4 regions of the Streptomyces sp. NPDC046303 genome follow, and region 1 is predicted to be linked to each of the others. Evidence: riboswitches for the same ligand, from Rfam matches in the RefSeq annotation. Region 1 holds a riboswitch; each other region holds the start of a gene.
What was found. Region 1 has a riboswitch for cobalamin ahead of ACZ6I1_RS04220 (energy-coupling factor ABC transporter permease). Riboswitches for the same ligand answer to the same signal wherever they lie in the genome.
Positions count from the first base shown of each region.

Region 1 (4,987 bases):
GCGAGGCCCGACTGGAGCCGCGCCGCGCGGTCGAAGGCCCGTACGAACGAGGTCGCGGCGAGCCCCGCCACCGAACGCCACGCCGCGGCCCGGCCGGTGGTGCCCAGGCGGGCCGCCTGGGCCTGGCGGATCCGGGCCAGCGAGTCGAGCAGCAGGAACCCGATCCGGTACATGACCAGGGCCACGTCCACCACCGGGGCCGGGACCCCCGCCCGCACCAGCCGCGGCAGCACGTCCGAGACCGGGGTGGTGAAGGCGAACAGCAGCACGCCGAGCGAGGCCGCCGAGGTGCGCAGCAGCAGCTCGGCGGCCTGCCGGGGGCCGTCCGGGGCCAGCGAGACGAACCCGGCCGGCCCCCCGACGGCGACCAGCAGGGGCAGCGCCCCGGTGAAGCAGAAGCCGAGCGGGATCCGGAACGCCCGCCACAGCTGCCGCCCGGCCACCCCCGCGGGCCCCAGGAGCACGCACAGGGTGGCCGCTCCGACCAGCGGACCGCCGGGCCAGGGCGGCAGGCACACCGCGGTGACCGTCAGGCCGATCCCCAGCAGCGCCTTCTCCAGCGGATGGCGGTGGCGCCAGCGGCTGCTGTGCGCCGCCGCGTCGATCGGCAGCACCGCCTAGCGCTCCGCGCCGGCTGCCGGGCCCGTGTCCGGGGTCGCGTCCGGGCCCGCGTCCGGGGTCGTGGCGGTGTCCGTACCGGTCGCCGTCATGCCCGCGGCAGCCATGCGCCGGCCTCGGCGGACGCCGAAGTAGTACGCGAGCACGCCCGCGCCCAGCGCCGCCTGGAGGGAGAACAGCGCCGACTCGATCTCCCCGGAGGGGGGCTCGTACAGCGGCGTGAACCACGGCTCGTAGTCGGGTTTGAGCTCGGTGATGGCCGCCTCGGCCTGGCCGTCGGCGCCGGCGAACGGCTCCTCCTTGTCGTCCCCCAGCCCCAGCGCGAGCGGGAGCACGGCCAGCGCCGCCACCAGGAGCAGCAGCAGGGAGTTGATCTTCGCGTTCCTGGTCATCAGACCGTCGCCCCCCGCTGCTTCTCGGATCCGGTGAGCTTGGCGACGCCGAGCCGGACCAGGTCCGACTTGCTGGACTGCATCAGCAGGCGCATCACGAGCACGGTCAGCAGCCCCTCGCTCACCGCGAGCGGGATCTGGGTGAGCGCGAAGATCTCCGCGAACTTCACCAGCGCGCCGGTGAACCCGGTCGCCGCGTCGGGGAAGGCCAGCGCCAGCTGGACGGAGGTCACGCAGTAGGTGACCAGGTCGGCGAAGAACGCTCCGAAGAACACCGCCACCATCAGCGGCAGGTCGAACGTGCGCAGCAGTCGGTAGACGGCGTAGCCCGCCCAGGGCCCGGCGATCGCCATCGAGAAGACGTTGGCGCCGAGGGTGGTGAGCCCGCCGTGCGCCAGCAGCAGCGCCTGGAAGAGCAGGGTGATCGTGCCGAGCACCGCCATGATCGGCGGCCTGAAGAGGATGGCCCCGAGCCCGGTACCGGTGGGGTGGGAGCAACTGCCGGTCACCGAAGGGACCTTCAGCGCCGACAGGACGAACGTGAACGCCCCGGACGCGCCGAGCAGGAGCGTGCTCTCGGGATTGGCCTTCACCTCGCGGGTGAGGGCCCGGACGCCGTGGACGACGAAGGGAGCGGACGCGGCGCCCCAGGCGACCGCGTGCAACGGGGGTAGAAAACCCTCGGCTATATGCATGAGTGGGGAGACCTCTCCAGCACCTCGTGGATGGACAACGCGCCCCGGCCGGTCTCCTGGCTCACGGGTGCTGATGCCCGGGCTCCGCCTTCCCGGGGCCGCGAGGTATCCCGCGCGGGCCCAGTGGCTTCCCGCAGGATGGAGCCGGACTTCCCGATCACAGTGGCGAGGGCCGCACCGGTTTCCCACCGGTTTCCCGAACACCAAGGCCCGCTGACCCTAGTCGGACGTGGGGACCGGTAACAACCCGCCTCGAACGGGCCACGAGGTGGCCGGATTCCGTATGCCGGTCACGGGGCGCGGCCACTGCGGCACCATCCGTACCAAGGGCCCCCGCCGACACGGGAGTTCGCCGTCGCGGTGACGGCCGGATACGGCCTTTTCCGCCGCGCCGCGCCGTTCCGTACGCGCGACCGGGACGGGCCCCCGTACGGGCGCGGCCCGGTGGCGGCCCCGGCCGGCCCCGCACAGGCTGGGACCGTGGCTGCCGACTACGACTACTCAGACCTGACCGCCGTCTACGTGAACTGCACGCTCAAGCGCTCGCCCGAGACCAGCAACACCGACGGGCTGATCGACAAGAGCCGCGCGGTCATGGCAGCGGCGGGAGCCCGGACCTCGCTCATCCGCGCCGTCGACCACGACATCGCCACGGGCGTCTGGCCGGACATGACCGAGCACGGCTGGGAGAGCGACCAGTGGCCGGTCCTCTACAGCCAGATCATGGACGCCGACATCCTCGTCCTCTGCGGCCCGATCTGGCTCGGCGACAACAGCTCCGTGATGAAGCAGGTCATCGAGCGGCTCTACGCCTGCTCCTCCCTCCTGAACGAGAGCGGCCAGTACGCCTACTACGGGCGCGTCGGCGGGGCGCTGATCACCGGCAACGAGGACGGCGTCAAACACTGCGCCATGAACGTCCTCTACAGCCTCCAGCACCTCGGGTACGCGATCCCGCCGCAGGCCGACGCCGGCTGGATCGGCGAGGCCGGGCCGGGCCCCTCCTACCTCGACCCGGGCTCGGGCGGTCCGGAGAACGACTTCACCAACCGCAACACCGCCTTCATGTCGTGGAACCTGATGCACCTGGCCGCCCTGCTCAAGCGTTCGGGCGGCATCCCGGCCCACGGGAACCAGCGCTCGCTGTGGGACGCGGGCTGCCGCTTCGACTTCCCGAACCCCGAGCACCGGTAGGCGCCGCACCGGCTCAGTGCGCGATGTCCACGACGAACCGCTCCGGTGAGTGCAGGGCGTAGGCGCGGTAGTACGGCAGGGTGTCGAAGGCGGCGCCGAAGGTCACGTACCCCTCGTAGTCGCCGGTCAGGGCGAGTCCCTTGAGCTTGCCCAGGTAGATCTTCTGGAGCCTGGGCCCCTGGTAGACGCTCTGCCCCGCGTCGTCGTGCGCGGCGGCGGGGTTGAGGCGGATCTCCAGGAAGTACTTCCCGGCCAGCGGTACGGGCTTGCCGGACCCGTCGTGGAACAGCTGCGGGACGGGAGTGACGGTGACCGTGGGGACGTACCCCTGCGTGTCGATGACGATCCGGTCGTACGTGGCGTGCCCGCCCCAGCGGGCGTTGACGACGAGCGGGGTCTGCGTCTGGGTGGTGGCGCCGGCGGTGGCAGCGGCGGCGGCGGTGGTGGCCGAGGCAGGCGCGGCGAACGAGAGGCAGGCGACGAGCAGAGCGCCGGATGCCAGGGCCGTGAACTGCCGGAGACGTGCGTGGATCATGACGTCCCCTCGATTCTCGAGAGACGGGGACTTGTGACACAGCCTAGGACGCCGCCGTGGACCTCGCAGTTCCACTTCCTGTTCGGCTTTTCCGCCGGTGCGCAACCTCCTTTGATGGCAGGGTGGTTGAGTGGAGTACCGGCCCCGTTCGACAGGAGAGAACCGGATGCGTCGTCCCCGTCTTCCCCGCCGTGCGGCGGTCGCCCTGGTCCTGCTCCTGGCAGCCACCGCCTGCGGCGGCGACGCGGACCGCGAGGTCTCCCAGGAGGGCAAGGGCGGCTACCCGTGGAAGGCCACGGACGAGATCTGCAACGTGCTGCCCTACGGCGAGCTCGCCGACCCGCTGGGCGCGCGGGAGGAGGCCGCGGACCGGGTCAAGCGGTCCGGCGGGGGCGCCCCGGGCGTCCAGTGCGTCCAGCCGCTCGTCGAAACCGGCCCGGCGAAGTACGGGAACGTCAAGGTCGAGCTGGACCTCGCCTACGGCCAGAGCGTCGACTTCGCGAAGGACGTCTTCGCCAGGGCCCGCGAGAACACCCGCACGGACAACCCCGACCTCGGCCTCGCCGAGGTCAAGGGCGTCGGCAGGGAGGCCTACCAGTTCGGCTTCAACGCGCCGGACGACCGGCGCCAGGTGCGGGAGCTGCGCCTCCGGGACAGCAACCTGATGATCGACATCACCGTCACGGCCGAGGCGCGCTCGCTGCCCACCCCCGAGAGCCTCAAGGCGTTCGACGCGTCCGTGGCGGACTTCGCGAAGGGCTGCCTCAAGGCCCTGCGGGCCTAGGCCGGGCGTCGGGGGCCGTGTGGCGTCAGCACTCGATGACGTTGACCGCGAGGCCGCCGCGGGCGGTCTCCTTGTACTTGACCTTCATGTCCGCGCCGGTCTCCTTCATGGTCTTGATGACCTTGTCGAGGGAGACCTTGTGGCTGCCGTCGCCGCGCATGGCCATCTTCGCCGCGGTGACCGCCTTGACCGCCGCCATGCCGTTGCGCTCGATGCACGGGATCTGGACCAGGCCGCCGACCGGGTCGCAGGTCAGCCCCAGGTTGTGCTCCATGCCGATCTCGGCCGCGTTCTCGACCTGCTCCGGGGTGCCGCCCAGGACCTCGGCGAGGGCGCCGGCCGCCATCGAGCAGGCCGAGCCGACCTCGCCCTGGCAGCCGACCTCGGCGCCGGAGATCGAGGCGTTCTCCTTGAACAGCATGCCGATCGCGCCGGCGGCGAGGAGGAAGCGGACCACGCCGTCCTCGTCCGCGCCGGGCACGAAGTTCGTGTAGTAGTGCAGGACCGCCGGCAGCACCCCGGCCGCGCCGTTGGTCGGGGCGGTCACGACCCGGCCGCCCGCCGCGTTCTCCTCGTTGACCGCCATCGCGTAGATGGTCGTCCACTCGCTGCGGTGCATCATCGGGTCGCCCTCGGTGCGCAGCTGGCGCGCCGTGGAGGCGGCCCGGCGCTTGACCCGCAGCCCGCCCGGGAGGATGCCCTCGCGGGACATGCCGCGCGCGACGCAGGACTGCATGACGCGCCAGATCTCGAGCAGGCCCTCGCGGAT
Region 1 covers NZ_JBVJFA010000003.1:153,508-158,494, reverse strand. Annotated here, with positions in the region: gene cbiQ (cobalt ECF transporter T component CbiQ) at 1-614, opposite strand, end outside; gene ACZ6I1_RS04225 (energy-coupling factor ABC transporter substrate-binding protein) at 618-1,010, opposite strand; gene ACZ6I1_RS04220 (energy-coupling factor ABC transporter permease) at 1,010-1,705, opposite strand; cobalamin riboswitch at 1,735-1,928, opposite strand; gene ACZ6I1_RS04215 (flavodoxin family protein) at 2,186-2,899, shown strand; gene ACZ6I1_RS04210 (AMIN-like domain-containing (lipo)protein) at 2,913-3,431, opposite strand; gene ACZ6I1_RS04205 (hypothetical protein) at 3,601-4,218, shown strand; gene ACZ6I1_RS04200 (L-serine ammonia-lyase) at 4,244-4,987, opposite strand, start outside.

Region 2 (4,987 bases), on a different contig from region 1:
GTGCTCGGCGTCGGGGAGCACGGGCCCGACCACGGCGTGCACGCCGGGGGCGTCGAGTCCGTACGTACCGGGGCGCAGGGAGCCGAGCGAGCGCGTGAGGACGACCCGGCCGGCGGCGGTGGAGTGCACGCTCAGGCGCGGGCTGCCGGGCAGCGGGCGCCCGGGCTCGGGCCGCAGGGCCGCGTCGGCGGCGTACCGCCCGGCCGCGACGGCGGCCACGCCGGCGCCCAGGAGGGTCGTGGTGACGGCCGCTGCCGTCGCTGTCGCGGTACGCACCGCTCCAGTGTCGGGGCGCGGGCTTCGCCGGGCCACCGGAGGAGATCGTTCCGGCAATCGCCGGCAGCGGGGTGATCTAGGTCTCTTTCGGTGTCCGGGACGGGCCGGCCGGCGGGCCGGAGATCCCCGGCGGAGGGGTTCGTTCACCCCGCTTTGACGTGCATTTATCTAGATACCTAGGTCAGAATCGGGACGAATGGACCGATCACACCCCGGGTGGAGACACCGACCAGCCCGCGGTAGTTCACCTTCCGTTCATCCAGGTTGCCTACGGTCGCCGAGCCACTGACGTCAAACAGAAGCCTGGGTAAATGGAGCACATAACGCTTCTCCTCGGGATCGTGATCATCACCGCTCTCGTGTTCGACTTCACGAACGGTTTCCACGACACAGCCAACGCGATGGCCACCACCATCTCGACCGGCGCCCTCAAGCCCAAGACGGCGGTGGCCATGTCCGCCGTGCTCAACCTCGTCGGCGCTTTCCTGTCCGTGGAGGTCGCCAAGACGATCTCCAAGGGCTTGGTCAACGAGGAAGGAATCCAGCCAGAGGTGATCTACGCCGCCCTGGTCGGCGCGATCCTGTGGAACCTCCTCACCTGGCTGGTCGGCCTGCCCTCCAGCTCCTCGCACGCCCTGATGGGCGGCCTGATCGGTGCCGCGGTCGCCTCGGCCGGCCTCGGCGCGGTCAACGGCGACACGCTCGTCACCAAGGTGCTGATCCCGGCGATCGCGGCCCCGCTCGTCGCCGGTCTGGCGGCCATGCTGGCCACGAAGGTCACGTACAAGTTCGGCAGCAAGGTCGGCGACAAGACCTCGGCCAAGGGCTACCGCGCCGGCCAGATCGCCTCGGCCGGACTGGTCTCCCTCGCGCACGGCACCAACGACGCGCAGAAGACGATGGGCATCATCACCCTGGCGCTGATCGCGGGCGGCGCGATCGCGCCGGACGCGAACCCGCCGGTGTGGGTCATCCTCTCCGCCGGTATCGCGATCGCGCTCGGCACCTACCTGGGCGGCTGGCGCATCATCCGCACCATGGGCAAGGGCCTGACCGACCTGCAGCCGCAGCAGGGCTTCGCCGCCCAGACCTCGGCCGCCACGGTCATCCTGGCCTCCTCGAACCTCGGCTTCTCGCTCTCCACCACCCACTCGTGCTCCGGCGCGGTCATGGGTGCGGGCCTGGGCCGCAAGGGCGGTGTGGTCCGCTGGTCCACCGCGACCCGCATGTTCGTCGCCTGGGGCCTCACCCTGCCGGCCGCCGCCCTGGTCTCCGCGGGCGCCGAGCTGGTCATGCGCACCGGTGACGTCGGCATCGCCGCCGTCACGGTCTTCCTGGTCGCCTCCTGCGCCGCCATCTGGCTCATCTCGCGCCGCCAGGTCGTGGACCACACCAACGTCAACGACGTGCCGGCGGCCGGCGCCGAGGAGCCCGGTGTCGTCACCACGGCGATCGCGGCCGTCACCGTCCCGCCGACCGCCGCCGCGGCCGGTACGACCGTCGCCGGTACGACCGCCGCGGTCACGGACGACGCCCTCAAGGCCACCATTTCGGCCTCGACCGCGACGCCTGCGGCTCCGGCCGCGGCGGTCTGACCCCGAGAACGACAGAGGAATCAGCGGTATGAAGATCGACTGGGAAGCCCTCGGCTCCGTGTTCGGAGTCAGCCTCTCCGCCACCGTCGCCCTCGTGGCCCTGTTCACCCTCGGCCTGGTGGGCCTGTCCAAGCACGAGGCCGCCACCGAGCAGGGCGGCGCGGCCACCCTGGCCCGCAGCGGCGCGTACGCCTGCTTCGCGCTCTGCGCGGCGGCCGTGGCGTACGGGATCTACCTGATCGTCGTCTGAGACGTCACATGTGAGACATCACGTGTGAAGGCTCCCCCCGGGTCCTCCCGGGGGGAGCTTTCGCGTACCCCGCCGCAGGTCAACGGCGAGTTGACGGGCCTTCGCGGTGCGTGGTGGACTGCCCGAGCCAATACGGCGGCATGGAGAGGAAGTCCGGTGCGAATCCGGCGCGGTCCCGCCACTGTCACCGGGGCACTCGGCCGAGTGCGTCCCGGGAGCCAGGAACTCTCGCCGCCGGACACGTCGAACCAGGGCGCGGACCCTGAGTGAGGACATACCTGCCACCATGCGTGCCGATCGCGTCTTCGCGTACGGCGTCACGGCGGGCCTGATCGGCGACCGGATCCTCGGGGATCCGCGCCGTGGGCACCCCGTGGCCGCCTTCGGACGAGCCGCCGCCGCCGTCGAACGTGCCCTGTGGCGCGACGACCGCGCCCGGGGCCTCCTGCACACCCTGGTCTGCGCCGGGGGCGCGGCCGCCGTCGGCGCGCTGGGCGCCCGCGCCGTGCGCTCCCGGCCCGCGGCCGCCCGTATCGCCCTGACCGCCGCCGCCACGTGGGCCGTCGTGGGCGGCACGTCGCTGGGCCGCGAGGCCCGCGCCATCGGCGGCGCGCTCGCCGCCGGGGACGCCGAGGTGGCCCGGGAGCGGCTGCCGCACCTGTGCGGACGCGACCCGCACGCCCTGGACGAGCAGCAGATGGCCCGCGCCGTCGTGGAGTCGGTCGCGGAGAACACCTCCGACGCGGTGGTCGGTGCCCTGGTGTGGGGCGCCGTCGCCGGGGTCCCCGGGCTGCTGGCCTTCCGCGCCGTGAACACCCTGGACGCGATGGTCGGCCACAAGTCCCCCCGCTACCTGCGCTACGGCTGGGCTTCCGCCCGGCTCGACGACCTGGCGGGCTGGCCGGGCGCCCGGCTGACCGCGCTGGCCGCGGTACTGGCCGGTCCCGACCGGCGGGGAGCCGTACGGGCCTGGCGCGCGGACGCCGCCGGGCACCCGAGCCCGAACGCCGGGCCCGTGGAGGCCTCCTTCGCGGGTGCGCTCGGCGTACGGCTGGGCGGCACCCTGGCGTACGGGGGGCGGGTCGAGCACCGGGCGGTGCTGAACGGCGCGGCGGGGCGGCCGGTGGCGGTCGCGGACATCCAGCGGGCGGTACGGCTGTCGCGGCAGGTGACCTGGCTGGCGCTCGGGGCGTGTGTGGCGGCCCGGACGCTGGTTTCGCGTACATCACGGAGGGGGCGCGCATGAGCGGCGCGAAGCGCGGCGGCGGACTGCTGGTCGCCGGAACCACATCGGACGCGGGCAAGAGCGTGGTCACGGCGGGCATCTGCCGCTGGCTGGCCCGCCAGGGCGTGAAGGTGGCGCCCTTCAAGGCGCAGAACATGTCGCTGAACTCGTTCGTGACGCTGGAGGGCGCCGAGATCGGCCGCGCCCAGGCCATGCAGGCCCAGGCGGCCGGCGTGGAGCCGACCGCGCTGATGAACCCGGTCCTGCTCAAGCCGGGCAGCGACCGCAGCAGCCAGGTGGTGCTGCTGGGCAAGCCGGTGGGCGAGATGAGCGCCCGCGGCTACCACGGGGGCAGGCAGGAGCAGTTGCTCGGCATCGTCACGGACTGCCTGGAGCAGCTGCGGGGCACGTATGACGCCGTGATCTGCGAGGGGGCGGGCAGTCCGGCCGAGATCAACCTGCGCCGGACCGACATCGTGAACATGGGCATCGCGCGGGCCGCGCGGTTCCCGGTGGTCGTGGTCGGGGACATCGACCGGGGCGGGGTCTTCGCGTCCTTCTTCGGTACGACGGCCCTGCTGTCGGCGGAGGACCAGTCGCTGATCGCCGGATACATGGTCAACAAGTTCCGCGGTGACGTCACGCTGCTGGAGCCGGGCATGGAGATGCTGCGCGGCCTGACCGGGCGGGCCACGTACGGGGTCCTGCCCTTCCGGCACGGGCTGGGCATCGACGAGGAGGACGGGCTCCGGGTCTCCCTGCGCGGAGCGGTACGGGAGTCGGTGGTGGCCCCGCCCGTGGGCGAGGACGTGCTGCGGGTCGCGGTGTGCGCGGTCCCGCTGATGTCGAACTTCACGGACGTCGACGCGCTCGCCGCGGAGCCGGGGGTGGTCGTGCGGTTCGTGGACCGGGCCGAGGAACTGGCCGACGCGGACCTCGTCGTCGTGCCGGGGACGCGCGGGACGGTCAAGGCGCTGGAGTGGCTGCGGGAACGCGGGCTCGCGGACGCGCTGCTGCGGCGGGCCGCCGAGGGGCGGCCCGTGCTGGGCGTCTGCGGCGGGTTCCAGGTGCTCGGCGAGCACATCGAGGACGAGGTCGAATCGCGGGCGGGCTCGGTGGACGGGCTCGGACTGCTGCCGGTGCGCGTCCGCTTCGCGCGGGAGAAGACCCTGGCGCGCCCGGTGGGTTCGGCGCTGGGCGAGGAGGTCTCGGGCTACGAGATCCACCACGGCGTGGCCGAAGTCCTGGGCGGGACGCCCTTCCTCGACGGGTGCCGGGTCGGGTCGGTGTGGGGAACGCACTGGCACGGCTCGCTGGAGTCCGACGGCTTCCGCCGGGCGTTCCTCCGCGAGGTGGCCTCGGCTGCGGGCCGCCGTTTCGTGCCCGCTCCGGACACGTCGTTCTCCGCGCTGCGGGAGGAACAGCTGGACCTGCTGGGCGACCTGATCGCCGAGCACGCGGACACGGACGCCCTGCTGCGGCTCATCGAAACCGGAGCCCCGGCGGGCCTCCCGTTCCTCCCGCCGGGCGCACCGTGACGGGCCGGTCCCTGCGGGCGGCTTCCCCCGCCCCGCCCCTTCCCGGAACCGGGGCTGAATTTGCCCTGCGGGCAAACCAGCCGCATCTGGCGGGCGGCAGCCG
Region 2 covers NZ_JBVJFA010000019.1:36,025-41,011, forward strand. Annotated here, with positions in the region: gene ACZ6I1_RS20895 (alpha/beta hydrolase) at 1-276, opposite strand, end outside; gene ACZ6I1_RS20900 (inorganic phosphate transporter) at 588-1,871, shown strand; gene ACZ6I1_RS20905 (hypothetical protein) at 1,900-2,121, shown strand; cobalamin riboswitch at 2,220-2,370, shown strand; gene ACZ6I1_RS20910 (cobalamin biosynthesis protein) at 2,408-3,367, shown strand; gene ACZ6I1_RS20915 (cobyric acid synthase) at 3,364-4,884, shown strand.
Region 2: linked by a shared signal. The riboswitch ahead of ACZ6I1_RS20910 (cobalamin biosynthesis protein) and the one ahead of ACZ6I1_RS04220 (energy-coupling factor ABC transporter permease) in region 1 are both predicted to bind cobalamin.

Region 3 (4,987 bases), on a different contig from region 1:
CCGCCCTCATCGCCGTGTTCGCCATCATGATCATCCTCCTGGCCGTGCTCGCGCTGGTCATCGTCAACGCCCTGGCACACTCCCCCTGGGGTGTCTTCTCCATCGGCATGACCATCCCGATCGCCCTCTTCATGGGCTTCTACCTGCGCGTCCTGCGACCCGGCCGGGTCACCGAGGTCTCGCTGATCGGTGTGGCCCTGCTGCTCCTCGCCATCGTCGCGGGCGGCTGGGTCGCGGAGTCCTCCCTCGCCGACACCTTCACCCTGGAGAAGGAGACGCTGGTCCTCTGGATGATCGCGTACGGCTTCCTGGCCTCGGTGCTGCCGGTCTGGATGCTGCTCGCACCGCGCGACTACCTCTCCACCTTCATGAAGGTCGGCACCATCGCGATGCTGGCCCTCGGCGTGTTCATCGCGATGCCCACCCTGAAGATGCCCGCGGTCACCGACTTCGCCTCGCGCGGCGACGGCCCGGTCTTCGCCGGCTCGATGTTCCCGTTCGTGTTCATCACGATCGCCTGCGGCGCCCTGTCGGGCTTCCACGCACTGGTCTCCTCGGGCACCACCCCGAAGATGATCCAGAAGGAGACCCAGGTCCGGATGATCGGCTACGGGGCGATGCTCACGGAGTCCTTCGTCGCCGTCATGGCCGTGATCACGGCCTGCATCCTGGAGCCCGGCCTCTACTTCGCCATCAACTCCCCCGGCGGCGTGATCGGCACCACGGTCGAGTCGGCCTCGCAGGCGGTCACGAACTTCGGCTTCGCCATCTCCCCCGAGGCCCTGGCCCAGGCCGCTAAGGACGTGGAGGAGACGAGCCTGCTCTCCCGCACGGGTGGCGCGCCGACCTTCGCCCTGGGAATGTCCGAGATCTTCGCCTCGGTGATCGGCGGAGGCTCGATGAAGGCCTTCTGGTACCACTTCGCGATCATGTTCGAGGCGCTGTTCATCCTCACCACGGTGGACGCGGGGACCCGGGTCGGCCGGTTCATGCTCCAGGACACCCTCGGCAACGTGCACAAGTCCTTCAAGGACGTCAGCTGGAAGCCGGGCGTGTGGCTCGCCAGCGCCGTCGTGGTCGGCGGCTGGGGCTACTTCCTGTGGGTCGGCGTGAAGGACCCGCTGGGCGGCATCAACCAGCTGTTCCCGCTGTTCGGCATCGCGAACCAGCTGCTGGCCGCAGTCGCCCTGGCGGTCTGCACCACACTGCTGGTGAAGTCGGGGCGGCTCAAGTGGGCCTGGGTGACGGCGGTTCCGCTGGCCTGGGACGCCACGGTGACGCTCACCGCCAGCTACCAGAAGATCTTCTCCGAGGACGTCCGGGTCGGCTTCTTCGCCCAGCGCGACAAGTACCAGGCCGGCATCGACGCGGACAAGGTGCTGCCGCCCGCCAAGAACATGGACGAGATGCACACGGTGGTCACCAACGCCACGGTGGACGGCGTCCTGTGCGCCCTCTTCGCAGTGCTGATCATCATCGTGCTGGCCGACGCGGCCCGCACCTGCTTCAAGGCGATCAGCAACCCGGAGTCGGCGAAGCTGGCCGAGGTCCCGTGGACGCAGTCGAAGATCATCGCTCCCGCGGGGCTGATCCCGACCGCCGAGGAGAAGGCCGAGCTCGCCGCGGCGGGCCTGGACTCGGGCGGCGGGCAGGTCAAGGAGCCGGTGGCCTGATGAGCCTGCGCAGCGCACTGGCGAGGGCGCGGTACTTCGTACGGGAGTTCTCGGGGGAGGCGGCCTACGACCGGTACGTCGCCCACGCCCGCGGCCACGACCCGGACGCGCAGGTCATGACCCGCCGCGCCTTCGAACGCGCCCGCACGGACGCCCGCGAGGCGGACCCGCGCGAGGGCTTCGGCTGCTGCTGAGCCCGTGACGGCCCGAAGGGTCCTACCGCCTGGCGGTAGGACCCTTCGGCTTGCTCAGCGCACCCAGTCCTTGAGGGGCTCGGTCTGGAGCGTGATGCCGACGGGGTCGGGAAGCTTGACTTCCTTGCCGAAGGGAACGGTGCGCACAGTCTCGTAGCCGACGCCATCCGGGTCGCTGTGGACGAGAACCTGGCACTTGAGCCGGTCAATGAGCAAGTACACGGGGATACCGGTCTGCGCATATGCCCGCGGCTTCTCGATCCGGTCGCGCCGCTCGGTATCGGAGTCCCACGAGGTCACCTCGACGGCCATCAGGATCGGGCTCGGATCCACCCAGTCGCCCTGCCCTACGAACGCGTCCTCGTGCGCCAGAACCCCGTCCGGAATAGCGCGGCCCTCCCGGTACTGCTCCGCCTTGATCCCCTGCCCTGCGTGCAGCCAGAGCTCCGGGTGGTGCTGCATGCAGATCCGCGTCAACCACTGGATGATCCGCCCGTGGTCCCCGTCTGGCATGGCCTTGCTCCTCAGCACCCCACCGATGAATTCCAGTCGCAGCCCCTCCTCCTCGCGGGCCGCTATGCGGGCCAGGGACTCGAACCGTTCGATCGTCATGTGGGGCCGGTCGGTCATCACGGTCATGCCTCACTCACCTTCATCGACGGTGCTGTCTCCGACGATAGCGCCGGGCACCGACACCCGTCCTGCACACTCGACCCCATGGACATCGTGATCAGGGAAGCACTGCCTGCGGAGTACGAGGCGCTCGGGGAGATCACCGCGCAGGCCTATCTCGGGGACGGGCTGCTCACCTTCGGCGAGGCGGACCCCTACCTCGCCCGGCTGCGGGACGTGGCCGGGCGGGCCGCGGACAGCGAGATACTCGTCGCCGCCCACAGCGACGGGCAGCTGCTCGGGGGTGTGGCCTTCGCCCCGCCGGGAAGTTCGTTCCGCGACATCGCGGGGTCCGACGAGGCCGAGTTCCGGATGCTGGCCGTCGCCCGGGAGGGCCGCGGGCAGGGGATCGGCGAGGCGCTCGTACGGGCCTGCATCGACCGCGCCCGCGCCCTGGAAGGCGTCCGGCGCCTCGTGCTGTCCACGTCCGACGACATGCCGACCGCCCACCGGCTCTACGAACGCCTCGGCTTCGTACGGACTCCCGCGCGGGACTGGGAGCCCTTCCCCGGCCTCACTCTGCGCACGTACGGTCTCGAACTGTAGCCGCGGCGACACAACATCTAGGGGGTCGCACACGAGGCGGCCCCCACATGTATGCTCATGCCTGCTGTCGCCGCAGGGGAATCCGGTGCGAATCCGGAACTGTCCCGCAACGGTATGAAAAGTCCGAGGACCTGCCGACGGTGCGCCCGGGTCGACCGAACCGGGTGCCGATACGTCCGGGCCTCGCGGTTGGGCCGGTGGACGCCATGCGGTGTACGCGTTCCTGCCACGCCCGCATGCGCCTCCCCGTGCCCGTCCGCCGAAGACCGGGCCGAGCGAGGGAGAGCTCCCGCCGTGACCATCGCGCCTTCCGCACCGCGCGCCGAGTCCGTTTCTGGCGACACCACCGAGGGCCCGGGGGCCACGCTGCTGCGTACCCTCACCGAACTGACGGCGGACCTCCCCGACACCGACCCCGGCCGGGTCGCCGCCGCCGCGCTGCGCGGCCGCAGCTCCGCCGCCGACGAGGCCGAACTGCGGGGGCTGGCCACCGAGGCCGCCGCCGGCCTGATCTCCGAGGACCCGGCGTACTCCAAGCTCGCCGCCCGGCTGCTGACGCTGGCCGTCCGCGACGAGGCCGCCGGCCAGGGCGCCACCTCCTTCTCCGCGTCCGTCGAGGTGGGTTACCGCGAAGGGCTCATCGCCGACCGCACGGCCGCGTTCGTCCGGGCCCACGCGGCCCGCCTGGACGCGCTGGTGGAGCACACCCTCGCCGAGGGCGCCGACGACCGCTTCGGCTTCTTCGGCCTGCGCACCCTGCACAGCCGCTACCTGCTGCGCCACCCGATCACCCGCCAGGTCATCGAGACCCCGCAGTACTTCATGCTGCGCGTGGCCTGCGGTCTCGCCGAGGACGAGAGCGTCCAGGCCGTCGAGGAAGTGGCCTCGCTCTACCGGCTGATGAGCCGCCTCGACTACCTGCCGTCCTCCCCCACGCTCTTCAACTCCGGCACCCGGCACCCGCAGATGTCCTCCTGCTACCTGCTGGACTCCCCGCTGGACGAGCTGGACTCGATCTACGACCGCTACCACCAGGTCGCCCGCCTGTCCAAGCACGCCGGCGGCATCGGCCTCTCGTACTCCCGCATCCGTGCGCGGGGTTCGCTGATCCGCGGCACCAACGGCCACTCCAACGGCATCGTGCCGTTCCTGAAGACCCTCGACGCCTCCGTGGCCGCCGTGAACCAGGGCGGCCGCCGCAAGGGCGCCGCCGCCGTCTACCTGGAGACCTGGCACGCGGACATCGAGGAGTTCCTGGAGCTGCGCGACAACACCGGTGAGGACCAGCGCCGCACGCACAACCTGAACCTCGCCCACTGGGTGCCGGACGAGTTCATGCGCCGCGTGAACGCCGACGCCGACTGGTCGCTGTTCTCCCCGGCCGACGTGCCCGAGCTCGTCGACCTGTGGGGCGACGCGTTCGACGCCGCCTACCGCAAGGCCGAGGAGGCGGGCCTCGCCCGCAAGACCATGCCCGCCCGCGACCTGTACGGCCGGATGATGCGCACCCTCGCGCAGACCGGCCAGGGCTGGATGACCTTCAAGGACGCCTCCAACCGCACGGCGAACCAGACCGCCGAGCCGGGCACCGTCGTCCACTCCTCCAACCTGTGCACCGAGATCATCGAGGTCACCAACGACGGCGAGACGGCCGTCTGCAACCTCGGCTCGGTCAACCTCGGCGCGTTCGTGGTCAACGGCGAGATCGACTGGGAGCGGATCGACGAGACCGTCCGCACCGCCGTGACCTTCCTCGACCGCGTGGTGGACATCAACTTCTACCCGACCGAGCAGGCCGGCCGCTCCAACGCCCGCTGGCGCCCGGTGGGCCTGGGCGCGATGGGTCTCCAGGACGTCTTCTTCAAGCTCAAGCTGCCCTTCGACTCCCCCGAGGCGAAGGCC
Region 3 covers NZ_JBVJFA010000026.1:95,637-100,623, reverse strand. Annotated here, with positions in the region: gene ACZ6I1_RS25455 (carbon starvation CstA family protein) at 1-1,673, shown strand, start outside; gene ACZ6I1_RS25450 (CstA-like transporter-associated (seleno)protein) at 1,673-1,867, shown strand; gene ACZ6I1_RS25445 (Uma2 family endonuclease) at 1,922-2,506, opposite strand; gene ACZ6I1_RS25440 (GNAT family N-acetyltransferase) at 2,585-3,085, shown strand; adenosylcobalamin-variant (AdoCbl-variant) riboswitch at 3,150-3,226, shown strand; gene ACZ6I1_RS25435 (ribonucleoside-diphosphate reductase subunit alpha) at 3,380-4,987, shown strand, end outside.
Region 3: linked by a shared signal. The riboswitch ahead of ACZ6I1_RS25435 (ribonucleoside-diphosphate reductase subunit alpha) and the one ahead of ACZ6I1_RS04220 (energy-coupling factor ABC transporter permease) in region 1 are both predicted to bind cobalamin.

Region 4 (4,987 bases), on a different contig from region 1:
GCGCCGGACCGCACGGCGCACCACCGGGCGCTGGGCCGCGCGACGCTCGCCCGGCAGCTGCTGCTCGACCGCGCCGGGGTGCCGGTCCTCGACGCCGGTCCTCGACGCCGGTCCTCGACGCCGGTCCTCGACGCCGGTCCTCGACGCAGTCGCGCCCCTCGGCGGACTGAGGCGCAGGAACCGCAGGAGCCGTTCGCCGGGCTCTGGTCGCGGCTGCGGGCGTTCGACCCGGCGGAGCGCTCGGACCGGCTCGTCCGGCGGGGCGTGGCGCGGACCCGTCTGATGTGCCGCACCGTCCACCTCGTCACGTGCCGCGAGGTCGCGGCGACCGACCTCGAGGAACTCGCCGCCGCGGGCCGGGCGGTGATGGCCGACGGCGAGCCGCGCTCGATGACCGGACTCGCGCGGGCCCTCGCCGGGCCCTGGGGGAGATGCTGATCGGCGCCCCTCGGAGGGCGCAGCTGCCGCCGCGGGCGTGGCGGACGCCGGGCCGGCGTGCGCAGGGTGCTGCTCTCCTCCTGGCCGGGTGGCGAGATCGACCCGCCCTCCGACGACGGCTCCGATCCGGTCGGCCAGGCGCTCGCACGGCGCTGCCTGGCGGCCTACGGCCCGGCCGCCACGGCCGACCTGCGCGCCTGGTGCGGCCTCGCCGGACTGCCGGCCGCCGTCGCCGCGCTCCGCGAGGCGCTCGTCTCCTTCCGCGGCGAGCGGGGACGGGAGCTGCTGGCCCTCCCCGACGCACCGCGCCCCGACGCCCGCGTCGTCCTGGTCGACGGCCGGGCCGCCGCGACCTGGAGACGTGAGACGGCACGGTGAGCGTGAGCCCGCTGCGCCGCTTCTCCCGGGCCGACCGCGGCGCCGTCGCGGAGCAGTGGAGGCCGCCGGCCGCCCGGTTGTCGTCCGACCGCGCACGAGGCGCGCACGTGGCGTGCACGTGGCGCGCACGTGGAGGGCGCCGCCGGGCCGGATCCGAAGTCGCGGCCCGGCGGCGCCGGTCAGTGGGCCCGCAGCCCCGGGTCAGCGGCCCCGCAGGCCCCGGTCCACGGCCGTCATCAGCTCGCCGTCGGCGGTGTCCGCGTCCAGAGACCAGAACATCGCGCCGCCGAGGCCGTGTGCGCGGATGTAGCCGGTCTTGGTGCGCAGCACCTGCGGGTCGTCGTACGTCCACAGGGTGCTGCCGTCGAAGAGCCAGGCGTGCCCGCCGCGCCGGTCCCGGTGGACCTGGTACGTCCCGGAACCGGCCAGCTCCTTCAGCGCCTTGTAGTCCTCGTACCCGGCCGACCAGGTGGCCGGCGCCGGCCCGGCGGCCGGCTGCCCCATGCCGTCCCCGCCGCCGCTGACGCCCGTCCACCCCTGCCCGTAGAACGGCATGCCCATCACCAGCTTGTGCGCGGGCGCGCCGCGCCGCCGCCAGGCGTCGACCGTGCCGTGCACGCTGAAGTCGCCCCGGGCGTAGAGCGCGGACTGCTGGGCCGTCGTGGACTCGCCGGAGACGTGGAAGTCGTATCCCTGGAGGGTCACGAAATCGAGGTCGCGCATGATCCGGCGGACGTCGAAGCCCGCGTCGATCTTGGCGGGTGCGGTCGGGACGAAGGCCGTCAGCTCGTACGGCGACTTCCGCTTCACGCTGCGCTCGTGGGCGTCGAGCTGCCTGCGGAACTCCCTGACCAGCTCGGTGAAGTTCCGCTTGTCCTCGGGCCGGAACCTCGTGTCCGTGTCACCGGCGGAGCCGGGCCACTCCCAGTCGAGGTCGATCCCGTCGAACACCCCGGCGGCCGCGCCCGCGCCGCCGCGGGTGCCGTCCCGCGGCAGGTTGCCCTTGATGTAGAGGTCGATGCACGACTCGACGAACGCCTTGCGGGAGGCGGGCGTGAGCGCGGCGTCCGAGAAGTGCGTGGACCAGCTCCAACCGCCCAGCGAGATCAGCACCTTGAGGCCGGGGTGCTTGGCCTTCAGCTCGCGCAGCTGGTTGAAGTTGCCGGCGAGCGGCTGGTCCCAGGTGTCGGCGACCCCGTCCACCGAGTTCTCGGCGTCGAGCGGGCGGACGTAGTCGGCCCAGGCGTCGGCCTCGCCGGGCACGTTCCCGGTGAAGCACCTGCCTTCGGCACTGACGTTGCCGAAGGCGTAGTTGATGTGGGTGAGCCTGCCGGCGGAGCCGTTCTTCTCCAGGTCCTGGACTTGGAAGTCCCGTCCGTAGACGCCCCATTGGGTGAAGTAGCCGACCTTCTTGTACGAGCGGTGGTGACCGCCCGCTGCTCCGTCCTGCACGGCGACGCCGGCGGCGGGCGCGAAGGCGGTCAGCAGGGAGAGGGAGCAGGCGGCGACGGCCAGCCGGCCGAGCATGCTGCGGCGCATGGGCTTCCTTTGCGGATGCGGGAGCGGGGCGTGAGCGCGTGCGCGGTGCATGCCGGAAACTATTGGTCTGGACCAGAGTGGTCAAGAGGGCGGCGGGAACTCACCTGCCACGGCGGCGTTCCGGGGCGGCGCGGAGGCCGTCCCCGGGCGCCGCGGTGAACGGACTGGGCGCCGCGGTGGTGTCGCCGGCGTCCCGGGGGGTTACGGCAGGCTCCACTGGCCGACGTCGTCGGCCAGGCCGCCGTTCAGGGCGAACTGGACGGCCGCCGGGGCGGCGTCCTTCGGGAGCCGGAAGGTGACGAAGCCCTCGGCCGAACCGCCGGGGCGCAGGGTGACGGTGTCCGGGAAGGAGGCTCCGGCCGCCGTCGGGCTGTTCAGCCCCGCGAACCGTTTCCCGGCCGTGTCGAGCAGGTGCGCGGCCGGTGCGGGGGAGTCCTTGTACACGGCGGTCCCGGTGTTCTCCAACCGGAAGCGCACGGCCAGCAGCCGGGTCGACGTATCGGCGGCCGGGCCTTCCGGATCGGCCGGGCTCGCCGGGTCCACCACCTGGACCAGGGTGACGTCGAGCCGCTGGCCGGGCTCGTTGCCGGCCAGGGAGACGGTCTCGTCCGACCCGGCGGGGGCCGCGCCCAGCAGCGCCGGGCCGAGGAGTGCGAGCGCCAGCGCCAGCGCGGCCGGTGCGCCGCGCGGGGCGCGCCGACGGCGCGGGCGGCGCCGGGGCGCGGGGGCATCCGCTGATCCACCCATCACCCTGTCCACGATCCTCCCCGGCCGGGGGTCCCGCCACCCAGGAAGATCGACTCTGGCAGACTGGCCGCGTAACCCAGGCGGTGCAGGACAGGAAACCGGTGCGATTCCGGTGCGGTCCCGCCACTGTGACCGGCCCTCCCCACGGGGAAGGCCGGGAGTCAGACACTGACGCACCGCCTCTGCTCGGTCCTTCACGTCGACCAGGGGACGCGGATCCCCCGGAGAGGCTCTGCCATGTCGCACCGTCGCGCCCGCGCCTTCCTGCGCGCGATCACCCCCCTCGCGTTCCTGATACCCCTGGCCGCCTGCGCCGGCTCCCCCGCCGAACGGCAGGCCAAGGCCGCGGGTTCGTCCGCCGAGGCGCCCGGGTTCCCGTACACCGTCACCAACTGCGGTGTGACCAGCACCTACCAGGCCCCGCCGCAGCGCGCCGTGACCATGAACCAGCACGCCACCGAGGTGCTGCTCGCCCTCGGCCTGGAGGACCGGATCGCCGGTTCCGCCTACCTCGACGACGCCGTGCTGCCCGCCTACCGGCCCGCCTACGACAAGATCAAGGTGCTGGCCAAGGAGTACCCCTCCAAGGAGGTCCTGCTCGGAGCCAACCCCGATTTCGTCTACGGGGGCTACTCCAGCGCCTTCGACAAGGCGCAGGGCCGCGACCGTGAGGGGCTGGCCAAGACCGGCATCAACTCCCGGCTCAACGTGGAGAACTGCGCCGGAGGCCCGGTCGGCGTCGAGCAGCTCAGGACCGAGATCACCGAAGTGGCGCGGACCTTCGGCGTGCCCGAGCGCGGCGCGAAGCTCATCGAGGACGAGCAGCGCCGCATCGACACCGTGACCGCCCGGGTGAAGGACAAGCCCCGGCCGTCCGTCTTCGTCTACGACTCCGGCGAGGCCTCCGCCTTCACCGCCGGGGGCGACGGCATCGGCCACCAGATCGTCTCGCTCTCCGGCGGGACGAACGTCTTCGCCGACCTCAAGGACACCTTCGGCGACGTGTCGTGGGAGAAGGTCATCGAACGCAAGCCCGAGGTCGTCCTCATCTACGACTACGGCAGCACCACCGTCGAAGCCAAGAAGCAGCGCCTGTTGAACGACCCGGCCCTCGCCCAGGTTCCCGCCATCAAGAACCAGCGGTTCGTCGTGCTTCCGCTCTCCTCGGCCGTCCTCGGGGTGCGCGTCGCCGACGCCGTCGAGTCCCTGGGCCGCCAGTTGCACCCCGACGCCGCGTGAGCCGGCGCCGGACCCCGGCCGTCCTCGTCCTCCTCGTCGCCGCGCTGGCGGCGTCCGCCGTCGCCGGCCTGGCCCTGGGGCCGGTACGGATCGCGCCCGGCCAGGTCCTCGACGTCGTGCTCGGCGGCCTGACGGGCGAGGGGCGCACCGGGGCGTTCGCCTCCATCGTGTGGGACGTCCGGATGCCGAGGGTGCTCCTCGGGGCCGTCGTCGGCGCCGGGCTCGCCGTGACGGGCACCGTGCTCCAGGCCCTCGTACGCAACCAGCTCGCCGACCCGTTCCTGCTCGGGGCCTCCTCCGGCGCTTCGGCAGGGGCCGTCCTCGTGATCGTCTTCGGCGCGGGGACCGGTGTCGCGGGGGCGGCGGGCCTGGCCGGTTTCGCGGGCCGGCTGGGCGTGCCGTCCGCCGCGTTCGCCGGGTCGCTGATCGCGCTCCTCGCCGTCTACGCCATGGCCCGGCGCGGTGGAGCCATGACCACCGGCCGGCTGATCCTCGCCGGGGTGGCCGTCCAGTACGTCCTGTCCGCGCTCACCAGCCTCGTCCTGGTGCTCGCCGCCCGCCCCGACCAGGTCAACTCCGTCCTCTTCTGGACGCTCGGCGGGCTCGGCGGGGCCCGCTGGGAAGAACTGGCCCTGCCTGCCGCCGC
Region 4 covers NZ_JBVJFA010000001.1:69,175-74,161, forward strand. Annotated here, with positions in the region: partial or broken gene ACZ6I1_RS00335 (DNA glycosylase AlkZ-like family protein) at 1-920, shown strand, start outside; gene ACZ6I1_RS00340 (glycoside hydrolase family 18 protein) at 1,018-2,355, opposite strand; gene ACZ6I1_RS00345 (DUF4352 domain-containing protein) at 2,557-3,102, opposite strand; cobalamin riboswitch at 3,155-3,293, shown strand; gene ACZ6I1_RS00350 (ABC transporter substrate-binding protein) at 3,340-4,341, shown strand; gene ACZ6I1_RS00355 (FecCD family ABC transporter permease) at 4,338-4,987, shown strand, end outside.
Region 4: linked by a shared signal. The riboswitch ahead of ACZ6I1_RS00350 (ABC transporter substrate-binding protein) and the one ahead of ACZ6I1_RS04220 (energy-coupling factor ABC transporter permease) in region 1 are both predicted to bind cobalamin.